Regions from separate parts of the Cytobacillus sp. C11.1 genome, predicted to be linked through region 3. Evidence: a T-box and tRNA genes for the amino acid it is inferred to sense, from the RefSeq annotation. Region 3 holds a T-box; the other regions hold tRNA genes.
What was found. The T-box of region 3 lies ahead of leuS (leucine--tRNA ligase). A T-box ahead of a tRNA ligase gene usually reads a tRNA of that ligase, here a tRNA-Leu.

Region 1: it encodes a tRNA-Leu, which carries the amino acid that the T-box ahead of leuS (leucine--tRNA ligase) is inferred to sense. The anticodon was not compared.
Region 2: it encodes a tRNA-Leu, which carries the amino acid that the T-box ahead of leuS (leucine--tRNA ligase) is inferred to sense. The anticodon was not compared.

The regions. Positions count from the first base shown of each region.
Region 1 is NZ_CM176935.1:623,599-627,805, forward strand. Features, by position in the region: rRNA gene AC3ZVC_RS03110 (16S ribosomal RNA) at 1-1,340, opposite strand, end outside; tRNA gene AC3ZVC_RS03115 (tRNA-Gly) at 1,435-1,508, opposite strand; tRNA gene AC3ZVC_RS03120 (tRNA-Pro) at 1,531-1,607, opposite strand; tRNA gene AC3ZVC_RS03125 (tRNA-Arg) at 1,614-1,690, opposite strand; tRNA gene AC3ZVC_RS03130 (tRNA-Leu) at 1,751-1,836, opposite strand; tRNA gene AC3ZVC_RS03135 (tRNA-Leu) at 1,896-1,980, opposite strand; tRNA gene AC3ZVC_RS03140 (tRNA-Lys) at 1,996-2,071, opposite strand; tRNA gene AC3ZVC_RS03145 (tRNA-Gln) at 2,084-2,158, opposite strand; tRNA gene AC3ZVC_RS03150 (tRNA-Asp) at 2,164-2,239, opposite strand; tRNA gene AC3ZVC_RS03155 (tRNA-Glu) at 2,265-2,336, opposite strand; tRNA gene AC3ZVC_RS03160 (tRNA-Ser) at 2,352-2,442, opposite strand; tRNA gene AC3ZVC_RS03165 (tRNA-Asn) at 2,448-2,522, opposite strand; gene AC3ZVC_RS03170 (SprT family protein) at 2,678-3,151, opposite strand; gene cmpA (cortex morphogenetic protein CmpA) at 3,332-3,445, shown strand; gene AC3ZVC_RS03180 (Tex family protein) at 3,571-4,207, opposite strand, start outside.
Region 2 is NZ_CM176935.1:4,993,990-4,998,196, forward strand. Features, by position in the region: gene AC3ZVC_RS24855 (ABC transporter substrate-binding protein) at 1-65, opposite strand, end outside; gene AC3ZVC_RS24860 (carbohydrate ABC transporter permease) at 138-965, opposite strand; gene AC3ZVC_RS24865 (carbohydrate ABC transporter permease) at 965-1,906, opposite strand; tRNA gene AC3ZVC_RS24870 (tRNA-Leu) at 2,698-2,779, opposite strand; tRNA gene AC3ZVC_RS24875 (tRNA-Leu) at 2,803-2,891, opposite strand; tRNA gene AC3ZVC_RS24880 (tRNA-Cys) at 2,921-2,994, opposite strand; tRNA gene AC3ZVC_RS24885 (tRNA-Gly) at 3,014-3,088, opposite strand; tRNA gene AC3ZVC_RS24890 (tRNA-Gln) at 3,093-3,167, opposite strand; tRNA gene AC3ZVC_RS24895 (tRNA-His) at 3,229-3,304, opposite strand; tRNA gene AC3ZVC_RS24900 (tRNA-Trp) at 3,316-3,389, opposite strand; tRNA gene AC3ZVC_RS24905 (tRNA-Tyr) at 3,396-3,479, opposite strand; tRNA gene AC3ZVC_RS24910 (tRNA-Thr) at 3,523-3,598, opposite strand; tRNA gene AC3ZVC_RS24915 (tRNA-Phe) at 3,608-3,680, opposite strand; tRNA gene AC3ZVC_RS24920 (tRNA-Asp) at 3,711-3,787, opposite strand; tRNA gene AC3ZVC_RS24925 (tRNA-Met) at 3,791-3,864, opposite strand; tRNA gene AC3ZVC_RS24930 (tRNA-Val) at 3,876-3,951, opposite strand; tRNA gene AC3ZVC_RS24935 (tRNA-Glu) at 3,956-4,030, opposite strand; tRNA gene AC3ZVC_RS24940 (tRNA-Ser) at 4,047-4,137, opposite strand; tRNA gene AC3ZVC_RS24945 (tRNA-Asn) at 4,141-4,207, opposite strand, start outside.
Region 3 is NZ_CM176935.1:1,831,355-1,835,561, forward strand. Features, by position in the region: gene AC3ZVC_RS09120 (3-hydroxybutyrate dehydrogenase) at 1-546, shown strand, start outside; gene AC3ZVC_RS09125 (CBO0543 family protein) at 718-1,236, shown strand; T-box leader at 1,411-1,635, shown strand; partial or broken gene leuS (leucine--tRNA ligase) at 1,687-4,103, shown strand.

The DNA of each region.
Region 1 (4,207 bases), 1.2 Mb from region 3:
TCATGCAGGCGAGTTGCAGCCTGCAATCCGAACTGAGAATGGTTTTATGGGATTCGCTTAACCTCGCGGTCTCGCAGCCCTTTGTACCATCCATTGTAGCACGTGTGTAGCCCAGGTCATAAGGGGCATGATGATTTGACGTCATCCCCACCTTCCTCCGGTTTGTCACCGGCAGTCACCTTAGAGTGCCCAACTGAATGCTGGCAACTAAGATCAAGGGTTGCGCTCGTTGCGGGACTTAACCCAACATCTCACGACACGAGCTGACGACAACCATGCACCACCTGTCATCCTGTCCCCCGAAGGGGAACGCCCTATCTCTAGGGTTGTCAGGAGATGTCAAGACCTGGTAAGGTTCTTCGCGTTGCTTCGAATTAAACCACATGCTCCACCGCTTGTGCGGGCCCCCGTCAATTCCTTTGAGTTTCAGCCTTGCGGCCGTACTCCCCAGGCGGAGTGCTTAATGCGTTTGCTGCAGCACTAAAGGGCGGAAACCCTCTAACACTTAGCACTCATCGTTTACGGCGTGGACTACCAGGGTATCTAATCCTGTTTGCTCCCCACGCTTTCGCGCCTCAGCGTCAGTTACAGACCAAAGAGTCGCCTTCGCCACTGGTGTTCCTCCACATCTCTACGCATTTCACCGCTACACGTGGAATTCCACTCTTCTCTTCTGCACTCAAGTTCCCCAGTTTCCAATGACCCTCCCCGGTTGAGCCGGGGGCTTTCACATCAGACTTAAGGAACCGCCTGCGCGCGCTTTACGCCCAATAATTCCGGACAACGCTTGCCACCTACGTATTACCGCGGCTGCTGGCACGTAGTTAGCCGTGGCTTTCTGGTTAGGTACCGTCAAGGTACCGGCAGTTACTCCGGTACTTGTTCTTCCCTAACAACAGAGTTTTACGATCCGAAAACCTTCATCACTCACGCGGCGTTGCTCCGTCAGACTTTCGTCCATTGCGGAAGATTCCCTACTGCTGCCTCCCGTAGGAGTCTGGGCCGTGTCTCAGTCCCAGTGTGGCCGATCACCCTCTCAGGTCGGCTACGCATCGTTGCCTTGGTGAGCCGTTACCTCACCAACTAGCTAATGCGCCGCGGGCCCATCTGTAAGTGATAGCCGAAACCATCTTTCAGCTTTCCCTCATGTGAGGGAAAGAGTTATCCGGTATTAGCTCCGGTTTCCCGAAGTTATCCCAGTCTTACAGGCAGGTTGCCCACGTGTTACTCACCCGTCCGCCGCTGACTTCAGGGAGCAAGCTCCCATCCGTCCGCTCGACTTGCATGTATTAGGCACGCCGCCAGCGTTCGTCCTGAGCCAGGATCAAACTCTCCATATAAGAGTTGATTAAGCTCATAAGTTGTCTTTTCAAAAAAGACTAAAGAATTAACGTTGACGTTTTTGTTCGTTCAGTTTTCAAAGATCAATAAAATTGGAGCGGGTGAAGGGAATCGAACCCTCATCATCAGCTTGGAAGGCTGAGGTTTTACCACTAAACTACACCCGCATATATATTTGTTTTTCCCGAATGGTCGGGAAGACAGGATTCGAACCTGCGACCCCTTGGTCCCAAACCAAGTGCTCTACCAAGCTGAGCTACTCCCCGTAAATATGGCGCGCCCGAGAGGAGTCGAACCCCTAACCTTTTGATCCGTAGTCAAACGCTCTATCCAATTGAGCTACGGGCGCATTTTTAAAAGCAACTCTTATATTATAATGGCTTAAAAACCGTCTGTCAACAACTTTCTTTGGTGCGGCCGAGAGGACTTGAACCTCCACGGGGTTGCCCCCACTAGGCCCTCAACCTAGCGCGTCTGCCATTCCGCCACGACCGCTTAATGAAGCGACAATAACTATCATACCAGGATGAAATAAACAATTCAATGGTAATTAATGGTGCGGGTGAAGGGAGTCGAACCCCCACGCCTTGCGGCGCCAGATCCTAAGTCTGGTGCGTCTGCCAATTCCGCCACACCCGCAATATTAAATTAAAATGGTGAGCCATGAAGGACTCGAACCTTCGACCCTCTGATTAAAAGTCAGATGCTCTACCGACTGAGCTAATGGCTCACAAACAAAAAATGGCTGGGCTAGCAGGATTCGAACCTGCGAGTGACGGAGTCAAAGTCCGGTGCCTTACCGCTTGGCTATAGCCCAACAAATGGCGGTCCCGACGGGAATCGAACCCGCGATCTCCTGCGTGACAGGCAGGCATGTTAACCGCTACACCACGGGACCTGCTTATTGTTTTTTTAAAAGAAAGTGACCCGTACGGGATTCGAACCCGTGTTACCGCCGTGAAAGGGCGGTGTCTTAACCGCTTGACCAACGGGCCATTGTGAGAATATTCTGGCGGAGAAGGAGGGATTTGAACCCTCGCGCCGCTTACGCGACCTACACCCTTAGCAGGGGCGCCTCTTCAGCCACTTGAGTACTTCCCCAAATATGGCTCCGCAGGCAGGATTCGAACCTGCGACCGTTCGGTTAACAGCCGAATGCTCTACCACTGAGCTACTGCGGAATAGTAATGAATCTTAGTCGAAATCGTGGTAATCATCTTATCGACTCTTTACATTATAAGGACGTGGACTTCAAAAGTCAAGCTTGTTTTTGAAAGAATTTATTAACCTCTCGTCCTATTATTGTCCTGCGACAATTACTAAATATAAATCCTTTTTAATCCATTGTCAATTCTTTTTCGAACACTAATTTCCCCCTGCATTTTCCGCAAACATATCTCTTGGTATCAATAGCTCTTCTTCTCTGATAAGTTTGATTGCACTCTTTACAAATGTAAATAAGTATTTTCTTGGGTGTTCTTCTTTTTTGGCGATCAGGCAAAGCTGAGCAAAATCGTGGCGCTCCCACTTCTTTCATTAACTGCCTGAAATCCTGATCACGGTGTTTATATCCTCTGCCCTCTAAGTGCAAATGATAATGGCAAAGCTCATGCTTAATTATGCCAACAAGTTCTTCAATTCCAAGCTGCTCATAATATTTTTTATTTATTTCTATATGATGAGAGTTTAACAAATACCTTCCGCCCGTCGATCTAAGCCTGGCATTAAAGTATGCTTGGTGGCGAAATAGTTTGCCAAAGCTTTCTAAAGATATCTTTTCAACAAGTATTTGAAGATCTTTGTCTTTCATTGCAATGTTTTCCCCTTTTATAGTGAACATGACAACCTATTATAGCATACATTATATATACCTTTTACAGAGAAGGAGCTGTTCTGATTTTTAGGAGCCCCTACTTTCCTTACGATAAGGAATCCATTCCATATCCACATACACCTTAAGGATTAAACCTAACATACGGGAGGTAATCATATGCCTGTTTGGTTTCAGAACCAAATCCAGCGTGCGTTTTACGAGAAGGACCGTTATCAGATAAAATTATTAAATCAATGCTGGTTTTTTTATAGAAAAAAACACTGCTCATAGAAAAGCTGAGCGCCTTGCGATAAGCATAAGGCGAATCACGCAGGAAGTCCTGATTTCTGAGTGATTTGACTTACGGCTCGAGAGCAAGGCGCTGAAGCTGGACAAAATAAGCAGTGTTTTTCCATTTAACTTGACGGGTCCAGCATAGTTAAGGCGACTCTTCCTTTCTGTTTATCTACAGAGTCAACCCAGACTGTGACTACATCACCTACAGATACAACATCTAATGGATGCTTTACAAATTGACGGCTAAGTTTTGAGATATGAACAAGGCCGTCCTGTTTGACTCCAATATCAACAAAAGCGCCAAAGTCGACTACGTTTCGTACTGTCCCCTGAAGTTCCATGCCTTCTTGTAAATCTTCGAGCTTTAATACTTCCTTCTTTAATAGAGGCTTTGGCAACTCATCACGAGGGTCTCTTTCGGGTCTCATTAACGCATCGATTATATCTTTTAACGTCAGTTCGCCAATTTCAAGCTCTTGTGCTGTTTGGCTAATGTTCAACCCTGCTAGGGCATTTCTTAATGAAAGGGTCCCAAGATCATTGGACTTAAAACCAAGATTAGTCAGCAGCTTATTTACTTCTGCATACGTTTCAGGGTGAATGCCTGTCCTGTCCAACGGCTCTTTTCCATCCACAACTCTTAAGAATCCAATCGCCTGCTCATAAGTTTTTGCTCCAAGGCGCGGAATTTTTTTCAGCTGCTTGCGGTTTGCAAACTTTCCATCCTCTTCACGCTTTTTGACTATATTATTGGCA
Region 2 (4,207 bases), 1.8 Mb from region 3:
GAACAGCCTGCAATAATGCCTGCCGCCAAAATCAATGACAGCAATAGAAGAGCAAAGCGTTTCATATTTGTTTCCCCCCTGAATAATTTTTATATAAATTTTTACCGATTCGTGTTTAGCGGCAAAAATCTCTACAACTACTTAATAGAACCTGAAGCAATGCCTTTAATAATATGCTTCTGCAGAAACAAGAAGAAAATAATAACCGGTGTAATGCCCATTACAAGAGCGGCCAGCCCCATATCCCACTGCTTCGTGTATTGTGCAAAGAATGAGCTTGTTGCCAATGGGATCGTACGAAGTTCTGCATCCTGCAGCACAAGCAGCGGCAATAAGTAATCATTCCAAATCCACAATGTATTTAATATCACGACTGTTACCGTAATTGGCTTTAAGAGCGGAAAAACAATCCTCCAGAAGACACCAAATTGGCTGCAGCCGTCAATCTTTGCTGATTCTTCAATTTCAATGGGAACTGTTTTTATAAATCCGTGATAAAGAAATAAAGATAACGGGACACCAAAGCCAAAATACATAATGATTAATCCCGGAATACTATTTGTCAGATTTAATGCACCGCCCAGCTTCATCAGCGGAATCATAACCGTCTGAAACGGAATGACCATAGCAGACACAAAGAATACAAACAGAATTTTGCTGAGTTTCCCCGGAGTCCGAACCATTTTCCAGGCAGCCATTGAGCTAATGACAACAAGGCCGATATTGCTGATTACCGTAATTATAAGCGAATTCCAGAAGGCCTGCGGAAAATTAATAATATCCCATACCTTTACGTAATTTGAAAAAAGAAATTCTTTTGGCCAAGCCGCCGCATCGATCAGAATATCAGCGAAGCCTTTTACGGAATTAACGAGAACGAAGTAGAAAGGAATGAGGAAAATAACACCTAATACAATTCCGATCATTTCAAGAAGAAACGTATACTTCGTGTATTTTGGGTTCATTATGCCTCAACCTCCCTCTTTTTCGTCATCATAACCTGGACAGTTGTAAAGATCGCAACAACCAGGAAGAATAAAATTGATTTCGCTGTGCCCAGGCCGTACCGGTTATTTTGGAATGCTTCCTGGTAGATGTTAATCGCAACTGATTGTGTTGAATTAAATGGACCTCCGCCAGTAAGCGAAATATTCAGGTCAAATATTTTAAATGCCATCGAAATAGTTAAGAAGAAACAGATTGTAAATGCCGGCAAAATAAGCGGGATGATGATTTTGGTCAGCAGTGTCCAATTTGATGCTCCGTCTATCCTCGCTGCCTCTAAGAGATTTTGATCAACCCCCTGAAGAGCCGCAATATAAATGACCATCATATAACCGCTGATCTGCCAGGCAAACACAATCACAATTCCCCAAAAGGCAGTGGTCTCATCACCGAGCCAAGGCAGCTTAAAAATTGAAAGCTCAGTAAGGTTTCCAATTGCAGCAAACCCCTTTACAAAAATAAACTGCCAAATGAAACCGAGCAATAAACCGCCAATGACATTCGGAATAAAGAAAACAGTCCGCAATAAATTCCGCGACTTCAATGCTGCATTTAATAATAAAGCCAGTCCAAATCCTATTAAATTACTAATAATAACCGAAGCAAGCATAAACTTTGTTGTAAAAATAAATGAATCAAAGAACTTGGGATCATTCTTAAAAATCTTAAGATAATTTTCAAGTCCTACCCATTCAACTACAGAACTTACACCATTCCAGGAAGTAAAGGAATAATAAATCCCCATTGAAAAAGGAATAATTTGAATCAGAAGGAAAAATAACAACGCCGGCCCCACAAAAGCCCCATATGTTAAAATCCCCTTTAACTTCGTCTTTTTCCTGGATACTGTTCTTACCTCTGATTGAATAACTGGTTCTTCAATCTGAATCTTTGTCTCCAATCCTTTTCACCGCCCCCTCTGCTCTTGCAAACGCTTTCCTATATTATATTTGAAAACGTTTGCATATATGGGTGACTTAATTGACCAAAATAGTGCAATATTTTGACTTCTGTTTTAGATATGGGAAAAGCTCTCATCGGGGTGAGAGCTTTGTCTTGTAAATTTAGGGTGTATCTCATAAAATAAATCTAACTTGAACAAAGGATGTGAATTATGTTTTTAAAGCCCCGTTATGAAACAGATGAATTGATGATGCTTCGATATTTAAGTGGACGAATGCATTTGAATTCAAAGGATTATAGTCATTATCTTAACTTAGAAAATCTTAACTTAGAAAAAGGTTTTGATGGGGAAAAGCAGTTTGACAAGTGGCTGGACTTCCCACTTTGCTGAGTACGGGCACGATTGCCGCTCTTTCGTTCCCTTTCTCATCCATTTTGCTGAGTGCGGACACGATTGAAGCCCTTTCGTTCCCTTTCTCTTCCCGTCCTCTGAATCGAGATACCTTGTTTACTTCATGCAGCAGCAGCCCTTATACTAGGACAAGTATAGGAATCATTTAATTTCATTGTTATTCCTTAAATAACTAAGGGTTCCGAACCACTCAGAACCCATTCGAAACCACCTTCCGAACTGTTCAGAATCTAATGCAAGTACATCCATTTTAATAACTTGGTAAAAACACCTCTAAAATTATCATCGATTATAGACTATCTAATTTTCTTCCATTATAAAAAATTAAATAGCACAAAAAAAACGGTTTTCCATTAAGGAAAACCGTTTTTTCATGATACCGGTGGTCGGGGTCGAACCGACACTCCAGAAGGAACACGATTTTGAGTCGTGCGCGTCTGCCAATTCCGCCACACCGGCATATTAAAATGTAGAAAATCTTGTGGTGCCGAGGACCGGAATCGAACCGGTACGGTAGTCACCTACCGCAGGATTTTAAGTCCTGTGCGTCTGCCAGTTCCGCCACCCCGGCGTATATCAGCGTTTCAAGATTTAAATTTGTGGAGGCGGCAACCGGATTCGAACCGGTGGTAAAGGTTTTGCAGACCTCTGCCTTACCACTTGGCTATGCCGCCATAAAGTTTAAAGTTCATCTGGAGCGGAAGACGGGATTCGAACCCGCGACCCCCACCTTGGCAAGGTGATGTTCTACCACTGAACTACTTCCGCAAAATGGCTGGGCTAGCAGGATTCGAACCTGCGAGTGACGGAGTCAAAGTCCGGTGCCTTACCGCTTGGCTATAGCCCATTGATAATTTCATGTTACATATATATGAGTTTGCTGCTTGTTTAATCACTTTAAAATATTATGGGGCGACTGATGGGAATCGAACCCACGAGTGTCGGAGCCACAATCCGATGCGTTAACCACTTCGCCACAGCCGCCATTATAATATTGGCAGGGGTAGTAGGAATCGAACCCACATCAAAGGTTTTGGAGACCTTCGTTTTACCATTAAACTATACCCCTATTAAATGGTGGAGGGGGGCAGATTCGAACTGCCGAACCCGAAGGAGCGGATTTACAGTCCGCCGCGTTTAGCCACTTCGCTACCCCTCCGCTATATTTATTAACCTTATAAGTATATTACTTTATAAGAAAATGGTGCCGGCTAGAGGACTTGAACCCCCAACCTACTGATTACAAGTCAGTTGCTCTACCAATTGAGCTAAACCGGCTTATAAAGGTGGCTCAGGACGGAATCGAACCGCCGACACAAGGATTTTCAGTCCTTTGCTCTACCGACTGAGCTACTGAGCCATATTTTTTTAACTAAATTACTAATAAAAATGGCGGTCCGGACGGGACTCGAACCCGCGACCTCCTGCGTGACAGGCAGGCATTCTAACCAACTGAACTACCGGACCAGATTGCGGGGGCAGGATTTGAACCTGCGACCTTCGGGTTATGAGCCCGACGAGCTACCGGACTGCTCCACCCCGCGATAATGTTATATGGTGGAGGATGACGGGATCGAACCGCCGACCCTCTGCTTGTAAGGCAGATGCTCTCCCAGCTGAGCTAATCCTCCAAAATGGTGACCCCTACGGGATTCGAACCCGTGTTACCGCCGTGAAAGGGCGGTGTCTTAACCGCTTGACCAAGGGGCCAATATGATATTTATAATGGCGGAGAGCAAGGGATTTGAACCCTTGATACGCGGTTAGCGTATACACGATTTCCAATCGTGCTCCTTCGGCCACTCGGACAGCTCTCCATATGGCTCCGCAGGTAGGATTCGAACCTACGACCGTTCGGTTAACAGCCGAATGCTCTACCACTGAGCT
Region 3 (4,207 bases):
CATTTCGGGACACTGGATGTTCTGATCAATAATGCAGGACTGCAGCATGTTTCGTTTATTGAGGATTTTCCAACTGAAAAATTTGAGTTTCTCATCAAGGTCATGCTGACCGCGCCCTTCGTAGCGATTAAGCATGTAATGCCTGTCATGAAAAAACAAAAATCAGGAAGAATCATCAATATGGCTTCAATCAACGGATTGGTAGGGTTTGCAGGGAAAGCTGCTTATAATAGCGCGAAGCATGGAGTGATTGGCCTTACGAAAGTCGCTGCTCTGGAGGCAGCCGAAGACGGCATCACTGTTAATGCGATTTGTCCGGGCTACGTAGATACTCCGCTAGTAAGAAACCAGCTGAATGATCTTGCCAAAACGAGAAATGTACCGCTTGAAAAAGCACTTGAAGAGGTTATTTATCCATTAGTGCCGCAAAAAAGACTTTTAACCGTTGAAGAAATTGCAGACTATGCGATTTTCCTTGCTGGCGAATCAGCAAAAGGGATTACGGGCCAAGCGGCAGTTATTGATGGAGGCTATACCGTTCAGTAATAAAAGGGACTAAAACAGCCACTGTGAACTGCAGGAGAATCGGATCTTATCTACATATTAAAGAGGGCTGCCATGCCCTCTTTTTCTATTGATCCAGAAGTTGAATAAAATAGCGTGAAATTTGGGTATATTGGAAATACCTAAATCCTGCAGGTAATTGGTGGAGATATTTTGTATTTACTATTGGTGGTTCTAGTCTATATTTTTTTCGCATGGAAATTTGTTGATTGGAAAAGATGGAAGGAGTATTATCCAACCGTCCAATTTTATATGATCGCAAACTTCCTTTATAATTTTTTGTTCTATAATCATACGCTTTGGGCTTACAGGGCCGTTACCTTCGATTGGCTAAACCACACTTTTATTGAAATCACCTTCACCTTGATTATCATTCCAGTCGTCGTTATGATCTATCTTCGTTATTTTCCTGAAAAGAAGCTAAAGAAAAAATTTATATATACAGGTGTTTGGATCATCTATTTTTCAGTGCTGGAGTATTTGTTTTCAAAGAAAGGATTGTTTGTATATGATAACGGCTGGGGATTCTGGTGGTCTGTACTCTTTAATACAATAATGTTCATTATGCTGCGAATGCATTATAAAAAGCCCGGCATCGCTTTGGCGGTTTCCGTTCCTATTATCGCTATTCTTCTATGGTTCTTTCATCCTCATCTTGCTGATTTGAAGTAGATTTTGGGAGAAACACTGAGTAATTGCGGGGTGCTGTTTATTTTAATAATATTCATGTAGAATTGTGCACTTATTCAATGGTCTCTGCATATTCTGGATATTAAATTCCCTGTCAGGATAAGCCTACTTGCAACCTGGCGGGAAATTTATTACAATAGCTATATTCTCATATATATAAATGCTTAGATAAGGAATAGTAATGGTGCTTCAGCCCGATTATAGAGAGTTGACGGACGGTGCAAGTCAGCCGGGCACATCATGAACTCGCCTTTGAGCAGCAAGTGTGAAGTAGCAGTAATGCTTGCCGTATTCCGCGTTAAGGATGAATGAAGCGAGTGACATGGTCACTAATGTGGGTGGTACCGCGGGAGATTTATACATAATCCTCTCGTCCCTTTTATGGGATGAGAGGTTTTTTTATTTTATTTTCACTAATAGGAGGAAACAAAGATGAGTTTCAATCACCAGGAGATTGAAAAAAAGTGGCAAAGCTACTGGGACGAAAATAAGACATTTAAAACAACTGAAGATAAAGGCAAGCGCAAGTTTTATGCGCTTGATATGTTCCCTTATCCGTCTGGCGCAGGCCTTCATGTTGGGCATCCGGAAGGCTATACAGCAACAGATATCCTTTCTCGCATGAAGCGTATGCAGGGCTATAATGTCCTTCACCCAATGGGCTGGGATGCATTCGGTTTGCCTGCAGAGCAATATGCGCTTGATACAGGGAATGATCCGGCAGAATTTACAGAGCAAAATATCAATACATTCCGCCGCCAGATTAAAGCACTAGGCTTTTCCTATGATTGGGATCGTGAAGTCAATACAACAGATCCTGAATATTATAAATGGACACAATGGATTTTCTTAAAGCTTTATGAAAAAGGGCTAGCTTATATTGATGAAGTAGCTGTTAACTGGTGTCCTGCATTGGGAACTGTTCTAGCCAATGAAGAGGTTATTGACGGAAAAAGTGAGCGCGGCGGCCATCCGGTAGAGCGCCGTCCAATGAGGCAGTGGATGCTAAAAATTACGGCTTATGCGGATCGCCTGCTTGAGGATCTTGATTTGTTGGATTGGCCAGAAAGCCTTAAAGATATGCAGAGAAACTGGATCGGACGTTCAGAAGGTGCAGAGGTTACCTTTAATATAGATGGCCATGACGGTACTTTCACTGTTTTTACAACACGCCCAGACACATTATTCGGTGCAACATATGCTGTTCTGGCTCCGGAGCACGGGCTTGTTGATAAAATTACAACGGATGAGCAGCGTGAAGCGGTTCAGGCATACATTGACAAAGTAAAGAGCAAGAGCGATCTTGAGCGTACTGATTTGGCAAAAGAAAAAACGGGTGTATTCACTGGCGCTTATGCAGTCAATCCCGTTAACGGCGAAAAAATGCCAATCTGGATTGCAGACTACGTTCTAGTAAGCTATGGAACAGGTGCGATTATGGCTGTTCCGGCTCATGACGAACGCGATTATGAGTTTGCCAAGCAATTCGAACTTCCAATTAAAGAGGTAGTTGCAGGCGGAGACGTTGAGAAAGAAGCCTACACTGGCGATGGCGTCCATGTAAACTCTGATTTCCTTAATGACTTAAACAAAGAAGATGCCATCGAAAAAATCATCGCGTGGCTTGAAGAAAAAGGTATTGGAACGAAAAAGGTTACGTATCGACTTCGTGACTGGCTATTCAGCCGCCAGCGTTACTGGGGAGAGCCAATTCCAATTATTCATTGGGAGGACGGAACAATGACAGCCGTTCCAGATGAGCAGCTGCCATTGGTACTTCCGAAGACAACGGAAATTAAACCATCCGGTACAGGTGAGTCTCCATTAGCCAACATTGATGAGTGGGTAAACGTTGTGGACCCTGAAACAGGCAAAAAAGGCCGCAGAGAAACAAACACAATGCCGCAATGGGCAGGAAGCTGCTGGTACTACTTGCGCTATATTGATCCTAAAAACAGTGAAGCTCTTGCAGATCCTGAAAAATTAAAAGAGTGGCTTCCGGTTGATATCTATATCGGCGGAGCAGAACATGCGGTTCTTCACCTTCTATATGCCCGCTTCTGGCATAAGGTCCTTTATGATGTAGGCGTTGTCCATACGAAAGAGCCTTTCCAAAAGCTATTCAACCAGGGGATGATCCTTGGCGAAAATAATGAAAAAATGAGTAAGTCAAAAGGTAATGTAGTCAATCCGGATGAGATTGTTGCGAGCCATGGTGCAGACACACTTCGTCTATACGAAATGTTCATGGGGCCGCTTGAAGCATCGATAGCCTGGTCTACAAATGGATTGGACGGTTCAAGAAGATTCCTAGACCGCATCTGGCGCTTATTTGTTGAAGACAACGGCGAATTAAGTTCGAAAATCCAGGACACTGAAGAAGGCACGAATCTGGAAAAGGTATACCACCAAACCGTTAAAAAGGTAACTGAGGACTACGAAGGATTACGCTTCAATACAGCCATTTCACAAATGATGGTATTTATTAATGAAGCATATAAAGCTGCTGTCCTTCCAAAAAGCTATGTTGAAGGCTTTGTAAAAATGCTTTCCCCAATCGCTCCTCATATATCAGAAGAGTTATGGTCAAAATTCGGCCACAGCGGATCGATTGCCTATGAAGCATGGCCTGCATACGATGAAGCGAAAATGGTTGACGACGAAGTAGAAATCGTTATCCAAATCAACGGCAAGGTAAAAGCAAAACTAATGGTTCCTGCAGATGCCAAGAAAATATATTGGAGCAAATCGCAATGGGCGATGACAAGGTAAAAGAGCAAATCGACGGAAAAACAGTCCGCAAAGTTATTGCAGTACCAGGTAAACTTGTAAATATCGTTGCAAATTAAGACTTTTTAGCTAAATCCACCTCTTTTTACGAAAAAGGGGTGGTTTTTTTGTGTGAATGCAGAAAAAAGGCATAAAAAGAGATACTGTTAGTGCCATAAAACAG